4 regions of the Rhizorhabdus dicambivorans genome follow, and region 2 is predicted to be linked to each of the others. Evidence: predicted binding sites of a transcription regulator. Region 2 holds the regulator's gene; each other region holds the start of a gene.
What was found. Region 2 encodes LexA, which represses DNA repair genes until DNA is damaged. Its sites were predicted from a motif close to GTTCCNCNCTTGTTCT; they were not measured.

Region 1 (7,462 bases), 2.5 Mb from region 2:
TCGACGACCTGGGGCAGGAACTTCACCCCGGCGACATGCTCCGGGCCCGCCGCATCGACCTTGGCCGCCCCGCCGCCCAGCGCCAGCGCCTTCTTCGCCTCGGCCAGCTCACGCTCGAGCTTGCGGCGCTCGTCGACCAGCGCGGCGATGCGCGCGGGGACGTCGTCGGGCGAGGTCTTGAGCGCGGCGGCGGCGGCCTTGAGCTGGTCGTCGCGATGGACGAGCCACAGCCGGGCGGCCTCGCCGGTCAGTGCCTCGATCCGGCGCACGCCGCTGGAGACGGCGCTTTCCGAGACAATCTTGAGCAGGGCAATGTCGCCAAGCGCCGAGACATGGGTGCCGCCGCACAGCTCTACCGAATAGCTCTTCTCGTCCCCGCGCCCCATCGACAGGACGCGGACCTCCTCGCCATATTTCTCGCCGAACAGTGCCATCGCGCCGGCCGCGATCGCATCGTCGGGGGTCATCAGCCGGGTGGTGACCGCGTCATTCTCGCGGATGTGGCGGTTCACCTCGGCCTCGATCGCGGCGATGTCCTCAGGGGTCAGCGCCTTGGGGTGCGAGAAATCGAAGCGGAAGCGGTCGGCCGCGACGAGGCTGCCCTTCTGGGTGACGTGGCCGCCAAGACGGTTGCGCAGCGCGGCATGCAGCAGGTGGGTCGCCGAATGGTTGGCGCGGATGCGGCTGCGGCGGTCGCCGTCGACCGTCAGGTGCAGCGCATCGCCGATCTTCACCGACCCGCTCACCACCTTGCCACGATGCGCGTGGAGCCGGCCGAGCGGCTTGGCGGTATCCTCGACCGCGATCTCCAGGCCATTGTCGCCGGTGATCGTGCCCGCGTCGCCCATCTGGCCGCCGCTCTCGCCGTAGAAGGGAGTCTGGTTGGTGACGAGCACCACCTCATCCCCGGCGGCGGCGGTATCTACGCGCTTGCCGTCCCTGACGATGGCGAGCAGCTGGCCCTCGCCTTGCTCGCTGACATAGCCGGTGAACTCGGTAGAGCCATATTCCTCGGCGATGTCGAACCACACCTCGTCCGACGCCTTCTCGCCCGATCCCTTCCAGGCGGCGCGCGCGGCGGCCTTCTGCTCGGCCATCGCGGCATCGAAGCCGGCACGGTCGACGCCCAGATCCTGCGCGCGGAGCGCATCCTCGGTCAGGTCATAGGGAAAGCCGAAGGTATCGTAGAGCTTGAACGCGACCGCACCGGGCAGCACGTCGCCCTTGTTCATGCTGCCGGTCGCCTCGTCGAGCAGGCGGAGACCGTTGGCGAGGGTCTGACGGAAGCGGGTCTCCTCCAGCTTCAGCGTCTCCTCGATCAGCGGCTGCGCGCGAACCAGATCGGGATAGGCGGCGCCCATCTCGGCGACGAGGCTGGGCACTAGGCGATGCATCAGCGGCTCGGCTGCACCCAGCAGATGGGCGTGGCGCATTGCGCGGCGCATGATCCGGCGCAGCACATAGCCGCGCCCCTCGTTTGCCGGCAGCACGCCGTCGGCGACGAGGAAACCCGATGCGCGCAGATGATCGGCAATCACGCGGTGCGAGGCCTTGTTGGCGCCGTCGGTCGCCGTCTTCGTCAGCTCGCCCGAGGCTGCGATCAGCGCCTTGAAGGTGTCGGTGTCGTAATTGTCGTGGACGCCCTGCAACACGGCGGCGATCCGTTCCAGCCCCATGCCGGTGTCGATCGAGGGCTTGGGCAGGTCGATCCGGGTCTCCTTGTCGACCTGCTCATATTGCATGAAGACGAGGTTCCAGATCTCGACAAAGCGGTCGCCGTCCTCCTCCGCGCTGCCGGGAGGGCCGCCGTAGATATGGTCGCCATGGTCGTAGAAGATTTCGGAACAGGGGCCGCAGGGGCCGGTATCGCCCATCGACCAGAAATTGTCCGAGGTCGGGATGCGGATGATCCGGCTTTCGGGCATGCCGATCTTCTTCCAGAGATCGAACGCCTCGTCATCGGTGTGGTAGACGGTGACGGTCAGCTTGTCCTGGGGAATGCCCCAGGTGCCGGTCAGCAGGCTCCACGCCAGCGTGATCGCCCGTTCCTTGAAATAGTCGCCGAACGAGAAGTTGCCGAGCATCTCGAAGAAGGTGTGGTGCCGGGCGGTATAGCCGACATTGTCGAGATCATTGTGCTTGCCGCCGGCGCGCACGCACTTCTGCGACGAGGCAGCGGTCGAATAGGGCCGCGTCTCCAGCCCGGTGAAGACGTTCTTGAATGGCACCATGCCCGCATTGACGAACATCAGGGTCGGATCGTTGTGCGGCACCAGCGGCGCCGAGGCAACCGGCGCATGGCCTTCCTTCGCGAAATGATCGAGGAAGGAGCGGCGGATATCGTTCGTCGAGGTCATGGGTGCGACTTAGGCGAGCAGGGGCCGCTTCTCAAGCGGGTACGCGGCCACGGCGGCATATTCGGGCATCCAAGGTTTACTGCATGTGGCCGCTCGTGCGAATAAACACGGCATGACTGGCATCCGTTCGCACCGATATATGGCCCCCCTACTCGGTCTGCTGGCCATCGCCCTGCTTGCATCGGCCCCGGCCCGAGCCGACCGGCTGGTACGGGAAGGGCATAAGCTGGCGGTGAAGCGCTGTGGGGCCTGCCACGCCACCGAGAAGACCGGCAAGAGCCCCCTCGCCGCGGCTCCGCCCTTCCGTTCGCTGGGCTATGGCTATCCGGTGGAAACCCTGGACGAGGCGCTCGCCGAAGGGATCACCGTGGGGCATCCCGACATGCCCTCCGACCCGTGGAAGCCCGAGGATATCGAGCGCTTCATCGCCTATCTGAAGCATATCGGACCCAAGCCCGCCAAGGCGCGCTGACGAGGCCGGCGGCTTCAGGCATAGGCGTAGGGCCCGCCCTTCTCCAGCGCGGCCTGGTAAGCGGGCCTTGCGTGGATGCGGTCGAGCCAGTCGGTGATGGTCGGGCGTTTGCCGTCGAGCCTGAGGCGCTGGCGGGCGGCTTCGAGCGGAAAGCTCATGATGATGTCGGCGGCGCTGAACTCGGCACCGGCGAACCAGGGGCGCTGGCTGAGCTCGCTTTCGACATAGTCGACATGGGTCATCGCGAATCTGGTGACGAAGCCCCTCGCAGGCCATCCGAACGGGCCCATCTTGCCGATCACCAGCGACAGCAGCAGCGGCGGCATCAGCGATCCCTCGGCATAGTCGAGGAAATAGCGCCAGCGCAGCGCGCCAGCGGCATCCTCGGGCGGCCCGAGCCTGCCGTGGGAGACGGCGACCAGATATTCGAGGATCGTCGCGGTCTCGGCGATGATGCGGCCGTCATGTTCGAGGATCGGCGACTTGCCGAGCGGATGGACCGCCTTGAGCTCGGGTGGGGCGAGCATGGTCTTTTTGTCGCGCGCGTAGCGCTTCACCTCATAGGGGAGGCCGAGTTCCTCGAGCATCCAGAGGATGCGCTGCGAGCGGGAGTTTTCGAGATGATGGACGATAATGGCCAAGGCAGGCTCCCCGTCTGCGAGGCGCGGACCCCGCCCGTCAGTCCGCCTCGTTCACGTAGACCGCCAATTCGTTACCCGAAGGCTCGCGGAAGTGGAAGCGGCGGCCGCCGGGGAAGGCGAAGATCGGCCGGGTGACGATGCCGCCCGCCTTCTCGACCGAAGCGAGCGTGGCTTCGAGATCGTCGGTCTCGATCACCGCGAGCGGACAGGCGGTGGCGTCCTCGAGATGGCCGTTGAGGCCGATATCGGCGGTGCCGCCCGCCCCCGCGCCCGTCGTCGCGGCATAATCGGGACCGAAGCCGGTCAGCGACCATCCGAAGGCCGCTTCGAAGAACGCCTTGCTGCCGGCGGTGTCGCCGACCGGCAGTTCGACATAATTGAGACGTGCGGGCATCGTCCTTTTCTCTCCGTTCGTCCCGAGCGCAGTCGAGGGACGTTAGCGCGCGTCAACGTGTCTCGACTGCGCTCGACACGAACGGGTGTATTCCCTGCCTCAGAGATCGTCGTCCTCGGACGGGCCGGCCATCATCGCGTCGCCGACATCGTCGGACTTGCCGCGGATCGCGGCTTCCAGCTTCGCCGCGAGCTCGGGATTCTCGCGCAGATAGGTCTTGGCGTTCTCGCGGCCCTGGCCGATGCGGATCGAATCATAGCTGAACCAGGCACCCGACTTCTCGACGAAGCCGGCCTTGACGCCGAGGTCGATCAGCTCGCCGACCTTGGACACACCCTCGCCATACATGATGTCGAACTCGACCTGCTTGAACGGCGGAGCGACCTTGTTCTTGACCACCTTCACCCGGGTCGCGTTGCCGACCACCTCGTCGCGGTCCTTGATCGCGCCGGTGCGGCGGATGTCGAGACGGACCGAGGCGTAGAATTTGAGTGCGTTGCCGCCCGTGGTCGTCTCGGGCGAGCCGTACATCACGCCGATCTTCATGCGGATCTGGTTGATGAAGATGACGAGGCACTTGGACCGGCTGATCGAGCCGGTGATCTTCCGCAGCGCCTGGCTCATCAGACGGGCCTGAAGGCCGACATGGCTGTCGCCCATCTCACCCTCGATCTCGGCCCGGGGGACCAGGGCCGCGACCGAATCAATCACCAGCACGTCGATCGCGTTCGAGCGAACCAGCGTGTCGGCGATCTCCAGCGCCTGCTCGCCCGTATCGGGCTGCGAGACGATCAGCTCGTCGATGTCGACGCCCAGCTTCTTGGCATAGACCGGGTCGAGCGCATGCTCGGCATCGATGAAGGCTGCGGTGCCGCCCGCCTTCTGTGCCTCGGCGATCGCATGGAGCGCCAGCGTGGTCTTGCCCGAGCTTTCCGGACCGAAGATCTCGACGATGCGGCCCTTGGGCAGGCCGCCGATGCCGAGCGCGATATCGAGGCCGAGCGAGCCGGTCGACACCGCCTCCACCTGCATCGCCTCGCGGCTGCCGAGCTTCATCGCCGAGCCCTTGCCGAAGGCGCGGTCGATCTGCGCCAGCGCGGCATCGAGGGCTTTCTGCCTGTCCGTGTTCACTGCTTCCCTTTCGGCGATGAGCTTCAATTGTGCCGACATATGCGTCACTCCCTCCGTAGATCGGGCGGCCCGAACCTTCAAACTGGAAGTTGTGTACATGGAATGTTCCATGAGAACAAGAGGTGAAAATCACCCTTTGTTCTCCTACGCCAGATGCGAATGGATCGCAGTAATTCCGGGTGCATGGGGTTGTGTGGTCGTTTTTTTTATTTTCCGGTTCCGTAAGGGCTCATGGGTGAGGAAAGGCATCCACAGCGGTTGGCATATAGAACAAATCGTGACCGAAGGCCAGCCCGAGCCTCTTGCGGTTCGGAGTATATGGATCCCCGCCTGCGTGGGGACGACGATGGAAAGGGGGCCGGGGGTTGGGAGCCTCCGCCTGCCGCGCCCTATTCCACCGCCTCGCCCTGCACGTGCCCGGCCAGCGCCTCGCGCGCAGCCTGGCCGATCTGCTGGACCGAGAAGGGCTTGGGCAGGAAGCCGATATTGTCGAGGTCGATCGACCGGCGCAGCTGCTCCTCGGCATAGCCCGACATGAAGATGATCGGCAGGCCGGGCCGCTTCTCGCGTGCGGCGCGGGCCATGGAGGGGCCGTCCATCGTCGGCATCACCACGTCGGAGATGACGAGGTCGATCGGTTCCTCGGCATTCTCCAGCACCTCCAGCCCTTCCTCGCCATTGGTGGCGGTGAGGATCTTGTAGCCCTGCCGCGCCAGTGCCCGCTCAGCGACGGCGCGCACCATCGCCTCGTCCTCGACCAGCAGGATGGTGCCTGTGCCCCACAGTTCCGGGCTCGATTCCTTGACCGGCAGCCGCGCGACCGGAGCCGATGCCGGCGCCTCGTGGACCGGCAGATAGATGACGAAGCTGGTCCCCTGCCCCACTTCGCTCTCGGCGAAGATGAAGCCGCCGGTCTGCTTGACGATGCCGTAGACGGTCGAGAGGCCGAGGCCGGTGCCCTTGCCCACTTCCTTGGTGGTGAAGAAGGGCTCGAATATCTTGTTGAGATTTTCGCTGGGGATGCCGGTGCCGGTGTCGGTCACCTTCATCGCGGTATATTCGGTGACCGGCATGATCTCGATGCCGAGCTTGCGGACATCGGCCTGGCTGAGGCCGTAGGTCTGGATCGTCAAGGTGCCGCCGTCGGGCATCGCATCACGCGCGTTGACCGCGAGATTGACGATCACCTGTTCGAGCTGGCCCGGATCGGCGCGGACGGTCCCGAGGTTGCGGCCATGGCTAACCTCCAGGCGCACGGTCTCGCCCAGCAGCCGCTTCAGCAGGTTGGTGATCTCCGAGATGATGTCGGGCAGCTGGAGGATCTGCGGGCGCAGGGTCTGCTGGCGCGAGAAGGCGAGCAGCTGGCGGGTCAGCGCCGCCGCGCGGTTGGAGTTGTGCTTGATCTGCTGGATGTCGTCATAGTCGCTGTCGCCGGGGATGTGGCGCATGGTCATCAGGTCGCAATGGCCGATGATCGCGGTAAGGATGTTGTTGAAGTCGTGCGCGACGCCACCGGCGAGCTGGCCGACCGCCTGCATCTTCATCGCCTGGGCGACCTGCCGCTTGAGCTTCGATTCCTCGCTATTGTCCTTCAGGCTGAGCAGCACCGACGCCTTGCCGAGCCCCTTGGCCGCCGCGATGGTGAGCGCGACATTTTCCTCGGGCCGCGCCTTCAATCGCACCGACAGGTCGCTGGCCGAACCGCGCCCCGCCGAGAAGCGCCGTACCGCGTCCGACACCGCCGCCTTGTCCTCCTCGACGACGAGATCGCTCGGATAGACGATCGCCGCATCGGGGGCGATGCCGGCCGCGCGGCGGAAGGGCGAGTTCATGAACAGCACCCGCCCGTCGCGCTCGGCGACGGCCAGCCCGAGCGGCAGCATGCCGAGCAGCGCGTGGAGATCGCCGGTCGCGACCGCGCGCGCCTCGCGTGTGCCCGGCGTTTCGTCGACCAGCAGGAACAGGGTCGCGCGCACCCGGCCATGATCGTCGAGCGGCACCTGGATCAGGCGCACCGGATCGGCGGTGGCGGGATCGGCGGCGAGGCGGATCGCATCCCCGTCGCTGCGCAGCAATTCGGCGAAGGACCAACCGGAGGGAGGCGCTTCCGGCGAACCCAGGGCGCGCTGGAGAAACACCCGGTTGGCGACGATGCCGATGCCATTGCCGTCGACCAATGCGGTCATCACCCCGGCGCTACCGAGCCGGCGTCCGATATCGCTGCCCAGCAGCCGCATGATGTCGCTGAAGCTGTCGAACTGGCTGGACCGACGGAAACGCCAGACGAGATGGCCGTCGAGATGGCCAGCGCGGCGCACGACCACGTCGATCAGCCCCCGGTCACTTTCCAGCTTGTCGATCTCCGCCCGCCCGTCGCGCCGTGCGGCCACGGCGGCGGCGGCAAGCTGCCTCCGCGCCTCGCTGTCGAGCGGCAGGCCCGGCGGGGTCGGCAGGCCGCCGAACCAGC
Region 2 (7,462 bases):
CGCGCGAGAATTGATAGACCACCTCGCCGTCCCAGTTCAGGTCGAGCCAGGTCATGCCGTCGAGGATCGCCTCGATCGCCGGCTGGGTGGAGCGCGCGCGGTCGGTATCCTCAATGCGGAGCAGGAACTTGCCGCCGTGATGGCGGGCGAACAGCCAGTTGAACAAAGCGGTGCGCGCGCCGCCGATGTGCAGGAATCCGGTCGGCGAGGGGGCGAAGCGGGTGACGACCTGGCCGGATGGGGTCTGATTTTCGGTGCTTGCGCCCACGCGCGGTTTCTCCAAGATCGGGCAATGGCCTGCGATGTCGATGCGCCCCGTAAAGCATTTTCCCGCCGGGTCAAATTGGCCGGCGATTCGAACGGTGCCGGCCCGGCCCCATTGTCGGGCGAACGGTGATCGCCGGCCTGCGGGACCGCATGGCCGGCGCGGCGCGGCGGATCGAGGCGGTTCTGGAGGCGGAGCGCGATCAGCTGGCGCTGTGGCTGCCGGTCGCGCTGGGCGCGGGAATCGCGCTCTGGCTGGCGCTGCCCCGCCCGGCGGGCTGGTATGCGGCGATGGCGCTGCTCGGCGGGGTGGCTCTGCTGGGGCTCGCGGTCGGCCCCGGCACGCGGCTGGGCCGATCGTTGCTGGCGGGTGGGCTGGTCGCGCTCGCCGGGCTGCTGCTGATCTGGTTCCGCGCCGACTGGGTGGCCTCGCCGCGCATCGACCGGCCACGGGTCGCCGAGGTGGCGGGGCGGATCGAGGCGGTCGAGCGGCTGCCGGCGCGCGAACTGGTGCGGCTCACCATCGCCACCGATCCCGGCCTGCTGCTGCCCCCGCGCCTCCGGCTCAATATCGACGAGGCCGATCTGGCCGGGCCGGTCGTCGGCGGCAGCCGGATCGTGGTGCGCGCCCGCCTGCTGCCGCCCGCGCCGCCGGCGGTGCCGGGCGCCTATGATTATGCGCGCGCCGCCTGGTTCGCCGGCATCGGCGCCACCGGCAAGGCGCTCGACCGGCCGCGCATCGCGGCGGGCGAGGCGGGCGGTTTCCTGCTCTGGCTCGCCGACGCCCGCGCCCGCCTGTCGCAGCACATCGAGGCGCGGGTGGCCGGTGCCAGCGCGGGCGGGATCGCCGCCAGCCTGGCGACCGGCGACCAGGGCGCGATCGCCGAGGAGGATGCCGAGGCGCTCCGCCGCGCCGGTCTCGCCCATCTGCTCTCGGTATCGGGGCTGCACGTCTCCGCGGTGGTCGGCGGGGTGCTGCTGCTGACGCTCAGATTGCTGGCGCTGAGCCCGGCGCTGGCGCTACGCGCGCCGCTGCTGCTGATCGCGGCCGGCGCGGGGGCGGTCGCCGGTATCGCCTACACCCTCTTGTCGGGCGCGCAGGTGCCGACGATCCGATCCTGCGTCGCCGCGCTGCTGGTGCTGGCCGGGATCGCGATGGGGCGGGAAGCGATCACCCTGCGGCTCGTCGCGACCGGCGCGCTCGTTGTGCTGTTGCTCTGGCCCGAGGCGCTGGCGGGGCCGAGCTTCCAGCTCAGCTTCGCCGCTGTCACCGCGCTGGTCGCGCTGCTCGATCATCCCAGGGTCGCCGCCTTCGCCGCGCGGCGCGAGGAGCGGCTGGCGGCGCGCTGGGGCCGGGCGATCGCGGTGATGCTGCTCTCGGGCCTGCTGATCGAGGCCGCGCTGGCCCCGATCGCGCTGTTCCATTTCCACAAGTCAGGGCTGTACGGCGCCGCCGCCAATATCGTCGCGATCCCGCTCACCACCTTCGTCATCATGCCGCTGGAGGCGCTGGCGCTGCTGCTCGATGTGGCGGGGCTTGGCGGGCCGGCCTGGTGGCTCGCCTCCCATGCGCTCGCCCTGCTGCTGTGGATCGCGCACCGCGTCGCCGACGCGCCGGGATCGGTGGCGATGCTGCCGACCATGGCCTGGGGGGCCTTCGCGCTGATGGTGGCCGGCGGGCTGTGGCTGGCGCTGTGGCGCACGAAGCTGCGGCGCTGGGGGCTGGCGCCGCTTGCGGTGGGCGCGCTCTGGGCGCTGGCTTCGCCCGCGCCCGATCTGCTGGTGACGGGGGACGGCCGCCATGTCGCGCTGGCGCTCGGCGATGGCCGGGTGGCGCTGCTGCGCGAACGGACCGGCGATTATATGCGCGGGGTTCTGAGCGAGGCGGCCGGGGTCGATGCGGAACCGCTGCCGTTCGATGCGCTGATGCAGGCGCGCTGTTCGGCCGATCTGTGCCTGGCGGAAATCAACCGGGGCGGGCGGCGCTGGCGCATCCTCGCGACGCGCAGCCCCTATCTGGTCGACTGGCGCCGCATGACGCGGGCCTGCGCTGCTGCCGACATCGCGATCAGCGAACGCCGCCTGCCGCGCGGCTGCAACCCGCGCTGGCTGAAGATCGACCGGCCGCTGCTGGCGCGGACCGGCGGGCTTTCGGTCGATCTCGACCGGGGACGGATCGACAGCGTGGCGGCCCATGTCGGGCAGCACCCCTGGTCGGTGTTCCGCTAGACGGCCAGAAAAGCGGTCGCCCCGGCGGAGGCCAGGGCCGTAAGAGCTTCTCGGTCAGCTACCCGCAAGCGCCTGTTGCGGCCCCGGCCTCCGCCGGGACGCCGCCCGTGGTGGGCTTGCGGCGCTCAGTAGCGCCGCAGCAGCCCTGCCAGCTTGCCCTGGATCTGGACCTGATCGGGCTTGTAGCGCTGCGGATCATAGGAGCGGTTGGCCGGGTCGAGCCGCACCATCGCGCCTTCCTTGCGGAAATATTTGAGCGTCGCCTCATGATCGGCGATCAGCGCGACGACGATCTCGCCGTCGCGCGCGGTCTGGGCGCGGCGGATCAGCGCATAGTCGCCGTCGAGGATGCCGGCCTCGACCATCGAGTCCCCCGACACCTCGAGCGCATAATGCTCGCCCGGGCCAAGCAGCGCGGCGGGAACCGACAGGCTGCTCTGCCCCTCCAGCGCCTCGATCGGCAGACCGGCGGCGATGCGGCCGTGCAGCGGAATCTCCAGCACATTCTCGTTCGCGGCCTGCGGCACCGGGGCGGAGGCGGGGGCCTTCGCCTTGGTCGCGGGCGCGGCGGCCTTGCCTGCCACCGTCTCCGGCATCCGCAGCACCTCCAGCGCGCGGGCGCGGTTGGGCAGGCGGCGGATGAAGTTGCGCTCCTCGAGCGCGCTGATCAGCCGGTGGACGCCGGACTTGGACTTGAGGTCGAGCGCCTCCTTCATCTCCTCGAACGAGGGCGACACGCCGGTCGCGGCCAGCCGGTCATGAATGAAGATGAGCAGATCATGTTGCTTGCGGGTCAGCATACCAAAGGTCCTTGTCGGGAACGGACGAGGAACATTTAGGCAACTGTAGGGAATCTGTCAAGCGAGCGGAATGATCTCCACATCGGCGCCCGCTTCCAGCGCCGGCGAGTCCGATTCCCGGACGATCAGCAGCTCCGCCTCGACCAGCGCGGCGAGGCCGGCGCTGTCCTGGCTGGCGGTGGGGACGGCCAGCCCCCGCGACCATTTGCCGCGCAGATATTCGGCCCGGCCGCCGGTCGCGGGCAGCGCTTCGCCCAGCCGGGCGGCGGCGGGGGGCGGAACCGGCCGGGCGCTGCCCAGCAGATGCGCGATCAGCGGCTTCAGGAACAATGTCGCGGTGACGAAGGCCGAGACCGGATTGCCGGGCAGGCCAAGCACGATTGCCCCGCCCAGCGTGCCGATCATCACCGGCTTGCCCGGCTTCATCCGCACCTTCCAGAAGTCGATCGTCGCGCCCGCCTGCTCCAGCGCGGGGAGGACGAGGTCATGGTCGCCGACCGAGGCGCCACCGGTGGTGACGATGATGTCGGCGCCGCCCGCCAGATCGGCGAAGGCGGCACTGATCAGGCCGAGATCGTCGCGGATGATGCCATGGTCGGTGACCTGCGCCGGGGTGCCCGCCAGCAGCGCCGCGAGCATCGGCCCGTTCGAGGCGGGGAGCAGCGCGCCGGTCGTGGGTTCGCCCGCCGGCACCAGTTCGTTGCCAGTCGAGAGGATCGCGACGCGCGGGCGCCGCCGCACGGGAAGCGCGCCATGGCCGCCGCTCGCCGCCAGCGCGATCGCCGCCGCGCCGATCGGGGCACCGGCCGGGATCAGTATGTCGCCCTCGGCGAAGTCGCTGCCCTTGCGGCGGATATGCGCGCCGATCCGGGGCGGCCCCTCGCCGGTCATGGTCAGGCTGTCGCCGTCGCGGCCCGCCTCCTCCTGGATCAGGATGCTGTCGGCCCCTTCGGGAACCGGGGCGCCGGTGAAGATGCGCGCCGCCTCGCCGGGCGCCAGCGCGCGGCCGAGGCCGCCGCCCGCCGCGCTTTCGCCCGCGACGGTCCACGGGCCGGGGCGTTCGGCGAAGCGGATCGCATAGCCGTCCATCGCCGACAGATCGAGCGCGGGCTGGGTGCGCTTCGACAGGATGTCCCCGGCGGCATAGCGGCCACGGGCGTCGAGCAGCGGCACGGTCTCGACGGGCAGCGCCTCCTTCAGCGCGAACATCCGCGCCTGCGCCTCGGCCGTCGGGATCAGCGCCATCGGCCTATTCCGCCTTCCAGTCGCCCGACTTGCCGCCGGTCTTGGACAGCAGCCGGACCCCTTCGATCCGCATGGCTTTGTCGAGCGCCTTGGCCATGTCATAGACGGCCAGCAGCGCCACCGAGACGGCGGTCAGCGCCTCCATCTCGATGCCGGTGGTATAGGTGGTCGTCACCGACGCGGTGGCGCGGATGCCGTCGGCCTCGATCGCGAGGTCGAGGGTGACGCCCGAGATCGGCAGCGGGTGGCAGAGCGGGATCAGGTCGGCGGTCTTCTTCGCCGCCATGATCCCCGCGACCCGCGCGACCGCGAGCACGTCGCCCTTCTTCACCGAACCGGCGCGGATCGCCTCCAGCGCCTGTGCCGCGATCAGGATGCGGCCCTCGGCGACGGCGACGCGCTTCGTCTCGGCCTTGGCGGAGACGTCGACCATGCGGGCCGCGCCATCCTCGTCGATATGGGTGAGCTTGTCGCTCATGCCCCGGTCAGCAGCCTGCGCGTGGCGGCCGCCACATCGTCCTGGCGCATCAGGCTCTCGCCGACCAGGAAGCAGCGGACGCCATGTTCGGCCATCGCGTCGAGATCGGCCTTGGAACCGAGCCCGCTCTCGGCGACGAAGGTGCAGCCGGCGGGCGCGTTGCCGACCAGCTCATAGGTGCGGTTGAGATCGATCGAAAAGTCCCGCAGGTCGCGGTTGTTCACCCCGATCAGCCGCGATTTCAGCCTGATCGCGCGCTCCAGTTCGGCCGCGTCGTGGACCTCGACCAGCACGTCCATGCCATGCTCGATGGCGGCGGCCTCGATCTCGGCCATTTCGCCATCGTCCAGCGCGGCGACGATGATCAGGATCGCGTCGGCGCCCAGCGCGCGCGCCTCGGTCACCTGCCAGGGATCGACCATGAAGTCCTTGCGCAGCGCCGGCAGTGCGCAGGCGGCGCGCGCCTGCACCAGATAATCGTCATGACCCTGGAAATAGGGGACGTCGGTCAGCACCGACAGGCAGGCGGCGCCCGCCGCCTCATAGGCGCGGGCGTGGGCGGGCGGATCGAAATCGGAGCGGATCAGCCCCTTGGACGGCGACGCCTTCTTGATCTCGGCGATCAGGCCATAGCCGCCCGCCGCCGCCCTGGCGTCGAGCGCGGCGCGGAAGCCGCGCGGCGCATCGGCCGCCCTGGCGCGCGCGCTCAGCTCGGCGAAGCTCGTCGCGGCCTTCGCCCGGGCGACATGCTCGCGCTTGGTGTCGCAGATCTCGGTCAGCTTGTTGCTCATCGCCGCGCGGCATAGCGGGGGGCGGGCGGCGGGTCCAGTTGGGCGGGCTAGAAATCGCTGCGCCCGAAGCGGGCCAGCCCCCGGTTGATGCCGGGCGGATCGAGCACGGTAAGGTCGAGGTCGAGCGGCTCGCCATGCCATTGCCCCAGGCTGGTGTGATCGGCGAGATCGTCGAGCGTCAGCGGATGGACCAGAGCGCGCAGCCCCGCCGCCTCGATCAGCGGGACGATGTCGGGCAGCGAACGCACCCTGAAATGCACTTCATATTGCGGGATCGGGTGCGGCCCGGCGGGGCCTTCGGTCATCGCGCCGACGAACACTATGTCCGCTCGTCGCGAAAAGGCGTCGCGCAGCGCTTCGGCGGCGGGACGTTCGGACGCTGTGAAATAGATGTGCGCGTGATAGGGTGCATCCGGGCCGGTCATGGTGCGGCAGATTAGGATCGCGGTCCCGGAACGGCAATCGTCGTGGAGCGAAGTCGATGACGGTCGAACTCAACCACAGCATCATCTGGTGCCGCGACAAGCGGGCTTCGGCGGATTTCCTCGCCGGGATGCTGGGCCGGCCCGCTCCCGTGCCCTTCCATCATTTCCTGGTGGTCGACTTGGACAACGGCGTGTCGATCGATTTCATGGAGAAGGAGGGGCCGGTCGCGCCCCAGCATTATGCCTTCCTGGTCGACGAGGAGAGCTTCGACGCGATCCTCGGGCGCCTCCGGGAAAGAGGCCTCGACCACTGGGCCGATCCGGCGCGCAGCCAGCCGGGCCGGATCAACCATTTTGGCGGCGGGCGCGGCGTCTATTTCACCGATCCGGACGAGCATCTGCTGGAGGCGATCACCCGCCCTTATCCGCGGGATTGAGCGCTTCGCATATTGCCGCCCGGCCGCGCAAATCCTAAGGGTGTGGCTTACCCACAGCTGGAGGGCACATGCTGGATCGGGTTTCGATACTCGCGGCCGTGGACGACGCCTATGCGCGGCGCGCCAGCGGCGACAAGGTGGCGCTCGATGCGATCTGGGCGCCGGGCGCGGTGTTCGAACTGGTCGGGCGATCCCCGCTGATGGCCGCCACCCTGCCCACCGGGCCGGCGGCGGCGATGGACGTGGTCTCCACGCTGGTCGACAGGGTCCGCTTCCACAGCTTCGAACGGCTCGACGCGGTGGTGGAGGGAGGCCAGGCCGCGATCCGCTGGCACATCACCGCTTCGGCGCCGGGCGGCGCTCCGTTCGAGATCGAGCTGTTCGATCTGTGGAGCTTCGACGAGCAATATCGCGCCACCCGGCTCGTCCAGTTCACCGATACCGCACTGCTGGTCGATCGGATCGGCGGCGCCGCGCTGCTGGCCTGAAAATGGCGAAGCGCCCCGGACCTTGCGGCCCGGAGCGCCCCGTCATCGGTCGCTGGCTAGCGATCAGAAGCTGTAATAGAGGCTGAACACCGCCGAGCGGGCCTCGCCGGGCGTCGCCCAGCCATTGTTGCGGATGCCCGTGAAGTAGCGCTTGTTGGTGACGTTCTGGACGTTCACCTGCGCGGTCACGCCGTCGGTCACCTCATAGGAGAGGAAGGCGCGGTGGGTAAGCCAGCTCTTCGAGCGGAAGACCGGGGTCAGCGTGCTCACCGCCGGCAATGTTGTCCCCGAAGCCAGGGCGCTGT
Region 3 (7,462 bases), 490 kb from region 2:
GGCGCCGCGCCATAGCTATCCCAACCAGCCTGAAGCGCCCGGAGTTCATAAAGGCGTTCGAACGCTTCGACCAGCCCAGCCACCGGCGGTACGCTGGTCTCGATCTGGAAGCCGAAGCCGGTGTCAATGGTCATGGTCTTCTTCTTCTCGCCGACAAACCGCGTCGGCACGGCCGGCATGTGCTCATCGACAATCGACCGCGATTGGACGGCGGCGAAATCGTCATCCACCAGGTATTTGGTCGCCATTATTGCTCTCCCCAGTGCTCTCGCGCCTTTTTTGTGGTCGCTGAGAGGAAAACGGCGTTGATCGCGCTGCGCGCGATATCGAAGAAAGCTGCGGTGTCACCGCCGATCGGAGCACCTCGCGCGGTCAGCTCAAGGCGATATGCAGGGTCGTCGTCGGCAATCCGGGTCACCGGCGACAACGCCGAATATAAACGCCCTACGGGCTTACCCTCGATTTCAATCAAATGGCGCATGCTCGATATGTAGGTCTCAGGACGCAGAAATTCGATGTCTCGCCCCATTTCGGGCACGCGGAAGAACTCCGGCGCGTCGGCAAATGATTTTCCGAATTCGTCGACGGGGACGATGTTTACGTTGACCAGTTCGCACTGGCGAACCTGCACCTTCGGGAAACCGCGCTCGGCGGCGAACTTCTCGAAGATCGCAAATAGCTCATTAAAGCGCTTCATCGTCTGTTCGGAATGCGGATAGGGTGCCGTACCGCCGCCGCGCCAGTTGAACGCAAACCGGTCAGATTGCACCTGGACGAGCTCGCACCCATCCGCCGAGTGATAGAAAGTGCGGGGCATCATGCCGCCGTCGACAAGTCGAAACGTGAATTGGTCGGGCCTGAACCCTTCGAATTGCTCCGTCACCGGCTCAAGGGGCGGTTGGGCCTCGGTCGTAGGAAAATCGTGGCGGATCATCGCCCAGAATAGGCCATAATCGCCGATCTCGAAGCCGTCGAGCCGGTCGAACATGAACGTGATCGCTTGTTCAACGAGGGGCGGACGGGCAAAATTGGGCCGTATCGGCTTCACCGCATGATCCGTTTGATAGTGGCCCGTCCCATCACGTCACATGATCCATAGATGCCGCCAAAGCCTCTAAGGAATCGATAACGGGCGGAAACGATCCCGCCCGTTTCCGGCCTTAGAATCGATAATTTCCTACAAGTCAATTGGGGCCATTCGTCGCAATGGAACGGCGCGCATGCTTAGACTCTAGTGAGTCCCCACGGCCCTCGGCAACCGTCCGGCATAGAAAGGCTTATTCCGCAGCCTGTGCACTCCGCGCTTCAGGCTGCAACAGCGGCTTGAGGTATTGACCCGTATAAGAGCGGGGCTCTTTGACGACCTGTTCCGGCGTCCCCTCTGCGACGATCTCGCCCCCGCCCGTGCCGCCTTCCGGCCCCAGGTCGAGCACCCAATCGGCGGTCTTGATGACCTCGAGGTTATGCTCGATCACCACCACGGTATTGCCCTGCTGCACCAGCGCATGGAGCACCTCGAGCAGCTTGCGGACGTCCTCGAAGTGGAGGCCGGTGGTGGGTTCGTCGAGGATGTAGAGGGTGTTGCCGGTCGATCGGCGTGACAGTTCCTTGGCGAGCTTGACGCGCTGGGCCTCGCCGCCGCTCAGGGTCGTCGCCTGCTGGCCGACCTTGATGTAGCCGAGGCCGACCTCCGCCAGCATCGCCATCTTGTCGCGGATCGGGGGGACGGCCTTGAAGAACTCGACCGCGTCCTCGACGGTCATGTCGAGGACGTCGGCGATCGACTTGTCCTTGAACTTCACCTCCAGCGTCTCGCGGTTGTAGCGCTTGCCGTGGCAGACGTCGCAGGTGACGTAGACATCGGGCAGGAAGTGCATCTCGATCTTGAGCAGGCCGTCTCCGGTGCACGCCTCACACCGTCCGCCCTTGACGTTGAAGCTGAAGCGGCCGGGCTTGTAGCCGCGCGCCTCGCTTTCCGGCAGGCCGGCGAACCAGTCGCGGATGTTGGTGAAGGCGCCGGTGTAGGTGGCCGGGTTCGAGCGCGGGGTGCGGCCGATCGGCGACTGATCGATGTCGATCACCTTGTCGCACTGTTCGAGGCCGGTCACCTTGTCATGCGCGCCCGCGATCACGCGCGCGCCGTTCAGGCTGCGCGCGGCGGCGGCGTAGAGCGTGTCGATGGTGAAGCTGGACTTGCCCGAGCCCGAGACCCCGGTGATGCAGGTGAAGGTGCCGAGCGGGATCGAGGCGGTGACGTTCTTCAGGTTGTTCGCCCGCGCATTGTGGACGGTGACCTTCCTGCCATTGCCCTTGCGCCGCTTGGCCGGGACATCGACCATGCGGCGGCCCGAGAGATAGTCGCCGGTCAGGCTCGCCTCGTTGGCGAGGATGTCGTCGAGCGTGCCTTCGGCGACCACCTCCCCGCCATGGACGCCCGCGCCGGGGCCCATATCGAGGATATAGTCGGCACTGCGGATCGCATCCTCGTCATGTTCGACGACGATCACGGTGTTGCCGAGATCGCGCAGCCGCCGGAGGGTGACGAGCAGCCGATCATTGTCGCGCTGGTGGAGGCCGATCGACGGCTCATCGAGCACATAGAGGACGCCCGACAGGCCCGAGCCGATCTGTGACGCAAGGCGGATGCGCTGGCTCTCGCCGCCCGACAGGGTGCCCGAGGTGCGATCGAGATTGAGATAGTCGAGCCCGACATTATCGAGGAAGCCCAGCCGCTCGACGATCTCCTTGAGGATGCGTTCGGCGATCGCGTTCTGCTGATCGTTGAGGTGGTTGGGCATGTCGCGGAAGAAGGCGAGCGCGGGGCCGACCGCGCGGCGGGTGGACATGGAGATGTCCTCCCCCGCGATCTTCACGGCCAGCGCCTCCGGCTTCAGGCGGGCGCCGCCGCACACCTCGCAATGGGCGGCCGACTGGTACTTGGCCAGTTCCTCGCGCATCCAGGCGCTTTCGGTGGCGAGCATGCGGCGTTCGAGATTGTGGATGACGCCCTCGAACGGCTTCTGCACATCATAGCTCTTGCGGCCATCGATGAAGGTGAGGGTGATGACCCGCCCCTTGGTGCCGTAGAGGATGACGTCGGCGATCTCGTCCGGCAGCTCGCTCCACGGGGTTTCCAGGCTGAAGCCATAGGCGCGCGCGACCGAGGACAGCACCTGCATATAATAGGGGCTGGGCGGGTTCGACTTCGCCCAGGGCACGACCGCGCCCTGCTTGATCGACAGCGCCTCGTTCGGGACGACGAGCTGGGGATCGAAATAGAGCTTCTCGCCCAGGCCGTCACAGGCCGGGCAGGCGCCCTGCGGCGCGTTGAACGAGAAGAGGCGCGGCTCGATCTCGGCAATGGTGAAGCCCGAGACGGGGCAGGCGAATTTTTCCGAGAAGGTGATGCGGTTGGGGGGGACGCCGGCGCCTTTCATCTTCCTCCCCTCCCCTTCAGGGGAGGGGTCGGGGGTGGGGCCTCCCGGCACATCCTGCGCTTCGGAATATTGGAACTTCGCCGGCATTTCCCGGACTCCGCCTTCGCGGCCAGGCCCCACCCCTAGCCCCTCCCCTGAAGGGGAGGGGGATTGGAGCGCCTCCGCCACGGTGGTGTCGACCAGATCGGCATAGGCCAGCCCATCGGCGAGGCGCAGCGCGGTTTCGAGCGATTGGGCGAGGCGGGTCTCTATCCCCTCGCGCACCACGAGGCGATCGACCACCACCTCGATGTCGTGCTTGTACTTCTTGTCGAGCGCGGGGGCGTTCTCGATCTCATAGGCCTCGCCGTCGATGCGGACGCGGGTGAAGCCCGCCTTCTGCCATTCGGCCAGCTCCTTGCGATACTCGCCCTTGCGGCCGCGCACGACCGGGGCGAGCAGCAGGAAGCGGGTCCCCTCCTTCAGCATCATGATCCGGTCGACCATCTGGCTGACCGTCTGCGCCGAGATGGGCAGGCCGGTGGCGGGCGAATAGGGCACGCCGACCCGCGCCCAGAGCAGGCGCATATAATCGTAGATCTCGGTGACCGTCGCGACCGTCGAGCGCGGGTTGCGGCTGGTGGTCTTCTGTTCGATCGAGATGGCGGGGCTGAGCCCCTCGATATGATCGACGTCGGGCTTCTGCATCAGCTCCAGGAACTGGCGCGCATAGGCCGACAGCGATTCGACATAGCGGCGCTGCCCCTCCGCATAGATGGTGTCGAAGGCGAGGCTGGACTTGCCCGAGCCCGACAGGCCGGTGATGACGATGAGCTTGTCGCGCGGCAGATCGACGTCGACGCCCTTGAGATTGTGCTCGCGCGCGCCGCGCACGGAAATATGGGTCAGCATTCCGACAGATGTTCCAGATTTGTTCGCGCGATGCAAGACGGGCGAGGATGTGCGCGCCAATCTGGGGGGTGGCGCGGCGATTCTCAACCCCGCCGGCCCGCGCGCGGCGGCAGAGCGCCGAAATTGGCCCCGGGGCCGGATTTTGTTACACTGCCGTACCGCGTATCGTATCGGGGGGTAGCGTCACATGAGTCCGGAACGCCGCAAGGAAATCATCAAGACGTCGCTGCTGGCGGCCTTCTTCATCATCCTGGGGCTGGTGCTGATCGACATGCTGATCGGCGATCCCAATGCGATGGACGCGCCGCCCAGGCTTTAGCCGGTCAGCGCGTCGCGCCCGGCTGCCACAGCACGGCACCCGCGCCCGCGCGGTTGAGCCAGCGGGCGAGCACGAACAGATGGTCCGACAGCCGGTTGATATAGGCGAGCCCGACCGGGTTCAGCCCGGCATCGGGGGCATTGTGCGCCGCCACCGCCGACCGCTCCGCCCGGCGGCAGATGGCGCGGGCGAGGTGGATCGCCGCGGCGGCGGGGCTGCCGCCCGGCAGGATGAAGCTGCGCAGCGGCTCCAGACCGGCGTTCATCGCGTCGATCTCCCGCTCCAGCCGCTCGACCTGCGACGCGATGATGCGCAGGCTCATCTCCGACGGCGTGAAATCGGGGCCCGGCGTCGCGAAATCGGCGCCGAGATCGAACAGCTCGTTCTGGATGCGGGCGAGCTGGGCGCGCGCCTCATCCGGCATATCCTGGGTCAGCGCGACGCCGATCGCCGAGTTCAGCTCATCGACATCGCCGATCGCGGCCATGCGCGGCGCCGCCTTCGACAGGCGCGACCCGTCGACGAGGCCGGTCTGCCCCGCATCGCCGGTGCGGGTGTAGATCCTGTTGAGCTTGACCATTTAGGGTTTGCTCCACTCACGTGGAGGTGCGGGCCGGCACCGCCGTTTCAGCTGCGCTGAAACCATCATCAGCTTCCGCGGCTGAGGATCAGCATGAGGATGACCAGGATCACCGCGACCGCCTGGAAGGCGATGCGCATCCGCATCATCTTGTTCTGGCGGAGGCCCGACTGGTTGATGCCGCCGGCCTTCAGATCGGCCTCGGTCGTCTTGAGGAAGGCGATGATCCCGCGCACCAGCGCCACCACGGTGGCGACCATCGCCGCGAGGATCAGGATGAAGAAGAAGGTGTTTCCGGACATGCCCGGGATGTAGACCGATCGCGCGGAAAATACAGCCGGCAATATGCGGCGGCGCGGACGGCGCTCAGTCCGCCGCGCTGATCCGGTTGCGCCCCGCCTGCTTGGCCTTGTAGAGCGCGGCATCGGCGCGCTTGAGGATCGAGCCAGGCGAATCCTGGATGTTGATCTGCGCCAGCCCGCCCGAGAAGCTGAGCTTGCCGAGCGACTGGCCGGTGTTCGTCACCTTCAGCTCGCGCGCGGCGATGGCGGCGCGGATCTTGTCGAGAGTCGCCATCGCATTGGCGACCGAGGCGCGCTCGAACACCATCACGAATTCCTCGCCGCCATAGCGCGCGACGAACACATCGCCGTTCGAGGCGGCGCGGCCCAGCGAGGAGCCGACGAACTTGATCACCTCATCGCCGATGACATGGCCGTGGGTGTCGTTGAACTGCTTGAAATGATCGATGTCGCAGATCGCCAGCGCCAGCGGCGTATCGGCGCGGCGGGCATTCTCGAACGCGGCGCGCAGATGCTGGTCGAGCGCGCGGCGATTCGGCAGGCCGGTGAGCGGATCGCTGTTCGCCTTGTGCTGGGCGGTGGCGAGGTCCTTGCGCATCGCCGTCATCTGCATCTCGGTGCGGCGCAGATCCTCCTCGGCGGCCTGGGCCTTCTCGATCATCGATTTGGTGAGATCGACCAGCGTCTTGACGCTGAGCGTGGGCGAGGCGTTCGACTCCAGCCCCTCCGCCTCATGCGCCAGCGCCTCGCCATAGTCGCGGGCATCGTCGCCCGACCTGGCGAGGATCGTGGTCATCTGTTCGAGATAGCCCTGCGCGTCGCTGGCGATCCGCGACAGCTCATCGGTCGAGAGGCCGGGGTCGAGCTTGGCGGAGATAGCGGTGGCGATGGCCTCGCTCAGCCCGCCATCCTTGGCGATCGCCTTGTCGATCAGCGCGTTGAGTTCGCCGTCGCGGCCCGAGAGATAGCGGTGGCACAACTCGAAATTGGCGGGCGAGGGCTCCAGCCCATGATCGAACAGAAGCTTGCCGATCATGTCATAGAGCCGGCGCCACTCCGCGCGTTCGGCTGACTTTTCGGCTATACGTTCTTCGCGCACCGTGTCTGAACCCCTGATCTCGAAGACGGGGATTAGCGCGAGATTCGATACATCCGGTTAATGCCCACCCGTATTTTTACGTGGCCCCCAGTGCCAGCGGCCGGTCTCCATCCAGGCGAGCAGCGGCTTCAGCGGCAGGATCCAGACGATGCCGGCGACGATGTAGACCGGCGCCTGTAGCAGCGGATGAAGCCGCCCGATCCACGGCGATGCCGTAACGACAATCACCGCCCACACCGAAATCAGCAGCAAGATCAGGAAGATGCCCGCCGGCTTGCGCCAGCTCGGCTCCCCGCTCGGTTGGCCGTTCATCGCTTCACCCTCCGATCACACCCGCCTCGGTGACGACCGCGTCGAGCGGCACGTCCCAGGGATCGGAGGCTATGGCGGGCCGCTGCTGGATCGACCAGCCCCAGCCGATTTTTTTAACGTCCGGCAGGGCGGCGAGCGCGCGATCGTAGAAACCCGCGCCCTGCCCGATTCGCCGCAGGGCCGAGTCGAATCCGAGCAGCGGCGCGATCACGATATCGGGGGAAACCGGCGGCGAATCGGCCTCCGGCTGGAGCAGGCCGCGCCAGCCGGGAACGAGGCGGTCTCCAGGCGCCCAGGCCAGGAATCGCATCGGCGCGCCGCGCGCCTCGACATGGGGCAGCGCCACGGCGATTCCGGCGGCGGCCGCAGCGTCGATCGCCGGCCCGCAGTCCATCTCGCCGCCGAGCGCATGATAGAAGGCGACGCTCCGCGCGCCCGCGATCAGCGGCCCCAGATGGCGCGCCGCCTCCGCCTCCAGCCGGGCGCGTTCGCCGGGCGCGAGGGCGAGCACGAAGGCATCGC
Region 4 (7,462 bases), 1.3 Mb from region 2:
CCACCGACAGGTCGGGCGACACGCTCGCGGCCCGCATCGAAACGGCGGGCCATATCCTCGCCGATCGGGCGATCGTCACCGACGACGTCGATCATATCGTCGCCCGCCTCCACGGCTGGATCGACGATCCCCAGGTCGATTGCGTCATCACCACCGGCGGCACCGGCGTCACCGGCCGGGACGTCACGCCCGAGGCGCTGGCGCGCGTCTGGGACAAGGAGATACCCGGCTTCGGCGAACTGTTCCGCTGGCTCAGCTATGCCAAGATCGGCACCTCGACGATCCAGTCCCGCGCCACCGCCTGCGTCGCGCGCGGCACCTATATCTTCGCGCTCCCCGGCTCGACCGGCGCGGTCAAGGATGGCTGGGACGACATCCTCGTCCACCAGCTCGACAGCCGCCACATGCCCTGCAACTTCGTCGAACTGATGCCCAGGCTGATGGAAAGGTAACCACAAGCGTCGCCCCGGCGGAGGCCGGGGCCGCAGGCGTTTGCCACGGCGTCACCGCAAGAGCCTCTTACGGCCCCGGCCTCCGCCGGGGCGACACACACTCACGCTATTTTCAATCCTTCCAGATTCATCGCCTTGGTCAGCTTCGCATTCTCCTCCTCGGTCAGAAGGCCGCGCAGCTTCGGGAACATCCGCTCCTCCTCCTCGCGCATATGATCCTCCAGCATCGCGCGGAAGTCGCCGATCTTGCTCAGGAATAGCGGGTGGTCGGCGGCCATGTTGCCGAGCTCGAACAGATATTGCTTCACATAGCCATGGTCGCCGTTGAGCTTGTCGGCCTCCGCGACCTGGCCGTGGGTGCGCAGCGTCGCATAGACCGCATTCTCCTCCTCGATCGCATGCTTGGCCAGCGCATGGCCGATCTGGGTGAGCAGGATCGAGCGGCGGGTGGTATGCTTATCCTCGGTCGCCTGGATCGCGTCGAACAGCTTGAGCACCGCCTGATGCTCGGCGGCCAGCGCATCGTCCCATTCGCCCGCCATGAAGGTCGGCGCCTGGACGAACATCTTGCGCACGGCATTGGCGGCGAGCCCGGCGGTCAGCCCGGCCGCCGCGCCAATCGCGAAGCTGCGGGTGGTCTTTTCCTCCAACATGGCATTCTCCTGCGTTTCGGGGATTGGCCGGAGAACGATCGAACCCGAACACGGTTGCGGAATCGCAGGCGAAACAAGCGGTTAAGAAACCACCCCCCCATCTCAGCCACGCAAGTCCGAGGTGACGATCGCTCCTAGAACAAGCTCAATTGATCCGTCGGGACCCGGAACAGGTCGGTGCGCAGTTCGAAGCGGACCTGGTTCAGCCCATGCTTGCGGCAGGCCAGCTTGAAACGGGCGTGCAGCGCGGCAGCATAGGCACCGTTCGGCCGAAAGCGCTTGTGGAAGTCTGGCTCGTTGTCGCGCCCGCCGCGCATACCCTGGATCAGCGCCATCACCTTGGCCGCGCGATCGGGATAATGGACCGCCAGCCATTCGCGGAACAGCGGCGCCACCTCGTGCGGCAGCCGCACCGCCAGCGAGAAGGCGTTGCGCGCGCCCGCCTCCGCCCCGGCCTCGACGATCGCCTCGATCTCATGGTCGGTGATGGCGGGCACGATCGGCGCGACGCTGATCGAGGTCGGTATCCCGACCTTGGACAGCGCCGCGATCGCCGCGATCCGCTGGCGCGGCGACGAGGCGCGCGGCTCCATGATCCGCGCCAGCGTCGGGTCCAGCGTCGTCACCGACATCATCACCGAGACGAGCCCCTTCTCCGCCATCGGCCCGAGCAGGTCGATGTCGCGGACGATCCGCGCCGATTTGGTGGTGATCCCCAGCGGATGGTCATGCTCGGCCAGCACCTCGACGATCGATCGCATGATCCGCCAGCGCTGCTCGATCGGCTGATAGGGATCGGTGTTGGTACCCATCGCCAGCGGCGCGCAGCGATAGCCGGGTCTGGCCAGCTCCTTGCGCAGCAGCGCCGCCGCATCGGGCTTGGCGAACAGCTTCGTCTCGAAATCGAGGCCCGGCGACAGGTTCTGATAGGCGTGGGTCGGCCGCGCGAAGCAATAGATGCAGCCATGCTCGCAGCCGCGATAGGGGTTGATCGAGCGATCGAACGAGATGTCGGGAGACTGGTTGCGGGTGATGATCGTGCGCGGATGCTCGATCGTCACCTCGGTGCGCGGCGGCGGTCCCTCGCCATCGATGCCATCGCGCAGGTCGAGCCAGTCGCCATCGCTTTCGCGCCCCTTGTCGTCGAACCGCGCGCTGGGCGCCGCGCTGATCGCGCCCCGGCCCTTGATGGCCGGGGGCAGCGGGGATGGCGAGTCGTCCATTGTTGGAACATATAGAGAACAAATAGGCTCTTGAACAGCCCTCTCGACCATAGGATCGTCACCCGGGGGCTTAGCTCGGCGTGGCGAATCCGATTGCGGAAATCCTATTCTGCGGTCTTGGCCTTGCCGTCGCCCTTGGTCTCGGCCTCAGCCTTGGCCTCGCCGCCGATCAGCCCGCCCTGCTTGCGATATTTGCCGATCCAGTCGATCACCGCGCGGCCGGTGGCGTTGAGCAGCGGGTGGGTGCGGGACTGGCGCATCCAGTTCGGCCGCTCGGCCGTCACGCCATAGAGCGTGTCATAGCCGAGGTTGATCAGCAGATAGGCCAGGGTGACGACGATGAGTCCCTTCAGCGCACCGAAGCCGAAGCCCAGCACCCGGTCGAGCGGCCCCAGCACCGAGCTCCGCGTCCGCTGGCCGAGCGAGGCCGCCACCAGCTTGCCGCCAGCATAGACGATCAGGAAGACCAGCGCGAAGGCCAGCACGCTGGCGCCGCTGGGATTCCCGACGACATGGAACAGCAGTTTCGTCGCGGGCTCGTGGAACAGCTTGAGCGCCACGATCGCCGCGACCCAGGCGAACAGCGCGATCACCTCGGTCACGAAGCCGCGCATCATGCCGAAGATGCCGCCGCCGAAGATCGCCAGCAGCACGATGATGTCGAGACCGGTCAGGCCGTGCATGGAGTGGACCCTGCACAAAGGCGGTCGCCCCGGCGGAGGCCGGGGCCGTCGGAGATTGCGCGGACGGCGGACCGCAGGAGCCCGTTACGGCCCCGGCCTCCGCCGGGGCGACGAATTAGCTGAATGTGCCGCATAGTCGGCCCTAGCTATCGCCGCCCGAGAATATGGTCAACGAGCGCGCCGAGCGTCGCGAAGCTCTCCTGCCGCATCCCCTTGGGCGCGGCCTCCTTCGCGGCGGGCGCCCAGACCTTGGCGAAGCCCAGCTTCGCGGCCTCCTTCAGCCGCAGCCCCGCATGGGCCACCGGCCGCACCTCGCCCGACAGCGCTACCTCGCCGAAGGCGATGCAGTCGGTCGGCACCGGCCGCTCGGCCAGCGCGGAAACCAGGGCCGCCGCCACCGCGATGTCGGCCGCCGGATCGGACACGCGATAGCCGCCGGCGATGTTCAGATAGACCTCGGCGGTCGAGAAGCTCAGCCCGCAGCGCGCCTCCAGCACCGCCAGGATCATCGCCAGCCTTCCTGAATCCCAGCCGACCACCGCGCGGCGCGGCGTCGCCCCGCTCTGCAGCCGCACCACCAGCGCCTGGATTTCGACCAGCACCGGCCGCGTCCCCTCCATCGCCGGGAAGACGGTGGCGCCGCTCACGCCCTCGCTGCGCGCGGTGAGGAACAGCGCGCTGGGGTTGGCGACCTCGTCCAGCCCCTGCTCGGCCATCGCGAAGACGCCGATCTCGTCGGTGCCGCCGAAGCGGTTCTTCACCGCACGCAGGATGCGATACTGGTGGCTGCGCTCGCCCTCGAAGCTCAGCACCGTGTCGACCATATGCTCCAGCACGCGCGGGCCCGCGATCGATCCGTCCTTGGTGACATGGCCGACCAGCACCAGCGCGGTGCCGCGTTCCTTGGCGAAGCGGATCAGTTCCTGCGCGGAGGCGCGGACCTGGCTCACCGTGCCCGGCGCGCCCTCGATCTGGTCGCTGTGCATCGTCTGGATCGAATCGATCACCAGCAGCGAAGGCGCCATCCTGTCGACCGTGGCGAGGATATCGCGCACCGATGTCGCCGAGGCGAGCTGCACCGGCGCCTGCCCGAGGCCGAGCCGCCGCGCGCGCAGCCGCACCTGGTCCGCCGCCTCCTCGCCCGAGATATAGGCGACCGGCTGCCCCGCCATGGCCATCCGCGCCGCCGCCTGCAGCAGCAGGGTTGACTTGCCGATGCCGGGATCGCCGCCGATCAGCGTCGCCGAGCCCGGCACCAGCCCCCCGCCCAGCGCGCGGTCGAACTCGGCGATGCCGGTCGCCCAGCGCTGGGGCAGCGGGATATCGGCGTCGAGCCCGACCATCTGGATCGCCCGCCCGCCACTGCGCAGGTCATGCTTGGCCGCGAAGACGGTGACGTTCGCTGTCTCCTCGATCATCGAATTCCACTCGCCGCAATCGGCGCATTGCCCCTGCCAGCGCGTCGCCACGCTGCCGCAGGCCTGACAGACATAGCGCTTCTGCGGTTTGGCCATGGCGTTCCTTCATCGGCTTGAACAACGAACAAAAGGGGTACATGATCGCCCCCATCATGACAAGCGACTCCGACGAACTATCCGCCCGCGCCCATGTCATCCGGTTGCTGGCCCGGCCGCCGGAGCGCAAGGGCTATCCCGTTTCCCCCGCCAACCGCCTGGCCTGGGCCCGCGCTACCGAGCTTGAGCGGCGGCGCATGCTCAAGGATTGCGGCTGGCTATGAACCACCCCCCACCGTCACCCCGGACTTGATCCCGGGTCCCGCTGCCTTGTCCGCCATCGAAGAAAGAAGCGGGGCCCGGGTCAAGCCCGGGGCGACGACGGGATTAGGCAGACGCCCTCCCTTGGCAGCCCCCCCCAAACATGGCTAAGCCCCTGCCATGAAGGAGAAGGAGCTCCGGCTCGCGCTGGTCTGCTATGGCGGGGTCAGCCTGGCCGTCTACATGCACGGGATCACCAAGGAGCTGTGGCGCCTCGTCCGCGCCAGCCGTGCCTTCCATGACGGGGCGGCCCCCGGCGCCGGCAGCGAGACGGTCTATCGCGATCTGCTCGCCCGGATCGAAAGCGGCGAGGGGCTCAGGGTCCGCGTCCTGATCGATGTCATCGCGGGCGCCAGCGCGGGCGGGCTGAACGGTGTGTTCCTCGGCCATGCCATCTCCACGGGCCAGTCGCTGGAGCCGCTCACCCAGCTCTGGCTCGAGCGCGCCGATGTCGAGGTGCTGCTCGATCCAGACGCGCGGCCGCTGCGCTGGTTCAGCAAGCTCTGGGCGCTGCCCTTCGCCTGGGCGCTCGCGCGCAAGCGCGGCGGCACGGTCGAGCGCACCGTCTCGGCCGAGACGCGCGCCGAGGTGCGCCGCAAGCTGTCCGGCTTCGTCCGCGCCCGCTGGTTCCACCCGCCCTTCGGCGGCGTCACCTTCAGCAGCCTGATCATGGACGCCTTCGAGGCGATGGCGAGGGGCCCCGTCGGCCCTCCCCTGCTGCCCGATCGCCAGCCGCTCGACGTGTCGGTGACGGTCACCGATTTCCATGGCTACAACCAGCGGCTGCGCCTCCACAGCCCGGCATTGGCCGAGGAACGCGAACATCGCCTGACCATCACCTTCACCGACCGCGGCATGGCCATGGGTCGGGACAGGCGCCACCTCGCCGATCCCGCCGAACTGACCTTCGCCGGACGCGCCACCGCCAGCTTCCCCGGCGCCTTCCCCCCGTTCAACGTCGCGGAGATCGACACGGTGCTGAAGGGGCGCAAGCGCGACTGGCCGGGCCGCGAGGCGTTTCTCGACCGCATCTTCCCGGCGACGGCGGCCAGCGGCAGCCCGGAGGATCTTGTCCTGATCGACGGCTCGGTGCTCGCCAACGCGCCGTTCCGCCCGGCGATCGAGGCGCTGCGCAACCGCCCCGCCCGGCGCGAGGTCGACCGGCGATTCGTCTATCTCGATCCGACCGCCAATGTGCAGGCGCCGCCGGAACGCTCGCGGGAGGGGCTGGTCCGCCTCCCCGGCTTCTTCGCCACCATCTTCGGCGCGATGTCCACCATCCCGCGCGAACAGCCGATCCGCGACAATCTGGAGCTGATCGAGCAGCGTTCGATCCGCATCGCCCAGACCCGGCGGATCATCGAGGCGATCCGCGGCGAAGTGAACATGGCGGTCGAAAGCGCCATGGGCCGCAGGATCCTCCTCTACCGGCCCAGCGTCGCGCGGATCGGGGCGTGGCGCGCCCGCGCGCATGAACAGGCCGCCAGGCAGGCCGGCTTCACTTATGCCGGCTATGGCCAGCTCAAGCTCAACCTGATCGCCGATGAGCTGGCCTCGACCATCGCCCTGCTCGGCAGCAGCGACGACAGCGCCGCGCGCCAGGCCATACGCACCGCGCTGGGCGCGCATCTCCGGGCGCTGGGCTTCGAGGAGGCCGACGCGCTGAGCGGCGGCGTGACGAGCGGCGATCTGGTCGCCTTCCTGCGCCGCCACGATCTCGGCTTCCGCATCCGCCGGCTGCGCTTCCTGGCGGATCGGCTGACCGAGATCGAGGGTGGCGACGGCGGCAGCGACGAGGCCGCGCTGCAGGCCGCGCGCGAGGCCGTCTACGGTTCGCTCGCCCCGTTCCTCAGCCTGCAGATGCGCGATCATTACGAGCCGCCCGTGACGGCTGCGGCGGGTCGCTTCCTCGACGATCCCGAAGCGGCGCTCGATGGCATCGGCGCCGCGCGCAATCTGGAGGCGCTCGACCTGGAGACCGACCAGGCGATCGCCGGCGTCCTGCCGCGCCTCGCGAAGTCCGACCGGCGCGCGCTGCTGCTCGCCTATCTCGGCTTCAGCTTCTACGACATCGCCACCCTGTCGCTGATGCGGCCGCAGGGCGCGCAGGAATTCCACGCCATCCAGGTCGATCGCATCTCACCCGACGATGCCGGCTCGATCCGCGCGGGCGGCGCCGTGGCGACGCTCAAGGGCATCGAGTTCAATCTGTTCGGCGCCTTCTTCAGCCGCGCCTATCGCGAGAACGACTATCTGTGGGGCCGCCTCCACGGCGCCGAGCGGATGGTTGACGTGCTGGTTTCGACCGTGCCGGGCGGGCTTCCGGCGGACGAGCTCGCCGCGATCAAGCACAGCCTGTTCCGCGCCGTCCTCGACGAGGAACGCGGCCGCCTGACCGCGATCCCCGACCAGATCGCGACGATCGACGCGGAGGTGGCTCGGCTCGCGCCATCCTGACCGTCCCGGGCTTGTTCAGGCTCGTTCGACGGAAGAAGCCGGGGCCCCGGGTCAAGCCCGGGGCGACAATGAGGTAATCACTTCCATCTCTCGTCATCCCGAGCTTGACCCGGGATCCAGCTTCTTTCCAACGCTGCGCTAAGGGGAGGAGGCAGGCAGAACCCGCTCTCCAAACTTCACAAATCGTCGACGCTCTTGCTGACCAGGATGTTCACCGCG

Region 1: a site for LexA is predicted at 5,108-5,123, ahead of recA (recombinase RecA). Genes of this name have one in related genera too.
Region 3: a site for LexA is predicted at 4,339-4,354, ahead of uvrA (excinuclease ABC subunit UvrA). Genes of this name have one in related genera too.
Region 4: a site for LexA is predicted at 2,333-2,348, ahead of CMV14_RS06630 (PA0069 family radical SAM protein). Genes of this name have one in related genera too.

The regions. Positions count from the first base shown of each region.
Region 1 covers NZ_CP023449.1:2,628,281-2,635,742, reverse strand. The annotation lists gene alaS (alanine--tRNA ligase) at 1-2,357, opposite strand, end outside; gene CMV14_RS12470 (c-type cytochrome) at 2,470-2,829, shown strand; gene CMV14_RS12465 (glutathione S-transferase family protein) at 2,844-3,470, opposite strand; gene CMV14_RS12460 (VOC family protein) at 3,508-3,864, opposite strand; gene recA (recombinase RecA) at 3,964-5,034, opposite strand; gene CMV14_RS12450 (hybrid sensor histidine kinase/response regulator) at 5,385-7,462, opposite strand, start outside.
Region 2 covers NZ_CP023449.1:92,274-99,735, reverse strand. The annotation lists gene gltX (glutamate--tRNA ligase) at 1-268, opposite strand, end outside; gene CMV14_RS00450 (ComEC/Rec2 family competence protein) at 418-2,493, shown strand; gene lexA (transcriptional repressor LexA) at 2,619-3,293, opposite strand; gene CMV14_RS00440 (molybdopterin molybdotransferase MoeA) at 3,351-4,538, opposite strand; gene moaC (cyclic pyranopterin monophosphate synthase MoaC) at 4,543-5,016, opposite strand; gene trpC (indole-3-glycerol phosphate synthase TrpC) at 5,013-5,807, opposite strand; gene CMV14_RS00425 (DOPA 4,5-dioxygenase family protein) at 5,855-6,232, opposite strand; gene CMV14_RS00420 (VOC family protein) at 6,289-6,669, shown strand; gene CMV14_RS00415 (nuclear transport factor 2 family protein) at 6,738-7,157, shown strand; gene CMV14_RS00410 (TonB-dependent receptor) at 7,221-7,462, opposite strand, start outside.
Region 3 covers NZ_CP023449.1:583,082-590,543, reverse strand. The annotation lists gene CMV14_RS02800 (hypothetical protein) at 1-248, opposite strand, end outside; gene CMV14_RS02795 (hypothetical protein) at 248-988, opposite strand; gene uvrA (excinuclease ABC subunit UvrA) at 1,278-4,328, opposite strand; gene CMV14_RS27360 (hypothetical protein) at 4,516-4,647, shown strand; gene CMV14_RS02785 (cob(I)yrinic acid a,c-diamide adenosyltransferase) at 4,652-5,227, opposite strand; gene CMV14_RS02780 (twin transmembrane helix small protein) at 5,296-5,529, opposite strand; gene CMV14_RS02775 (GGDEF domain-containing protein) at 5,594-6,565, opposite strand; gene CMV14_RS02770 (DUF2842 domain-containing protein) at 6,686-6,940, opposite strand; gene CMV14_RS02765 (5-formyltetrahydrofolate cyclo-ligase) at 6,945-7,462, opposite strand, start outside.
Region 4 covers NZ_CP023449.1:1,385,925-1,393,386, reverse strand. The annotation lists gene moaB (molybdenum cofactor biosynthesis protein B) at 1-452, shown strand, start outside; gene CMV14_RS06635 (hemerythrin domain-containing protein) at 554-1,105, opposite strand; gene CMV14_RS06630 (PA0069 family radical SAM protein) at 1,240-2,328, opposite strand; gene CMV14_RS06625 (CvpA family protein) at 2,433-3,011, opposite strand; gene radA (DNA repair protein RadA) at 3,158-4,525, opposite strand; gene CMV14_RS06615 (hypothetical protein) at 4,543-4,749, shown strand; gene CMV14_RS06610 (patatin-like protein) at 4,907-7,243, shown strand; gene CMV14_RS06605 (OmpA family protein) at 7,420-7,462, opposite strand, start outside.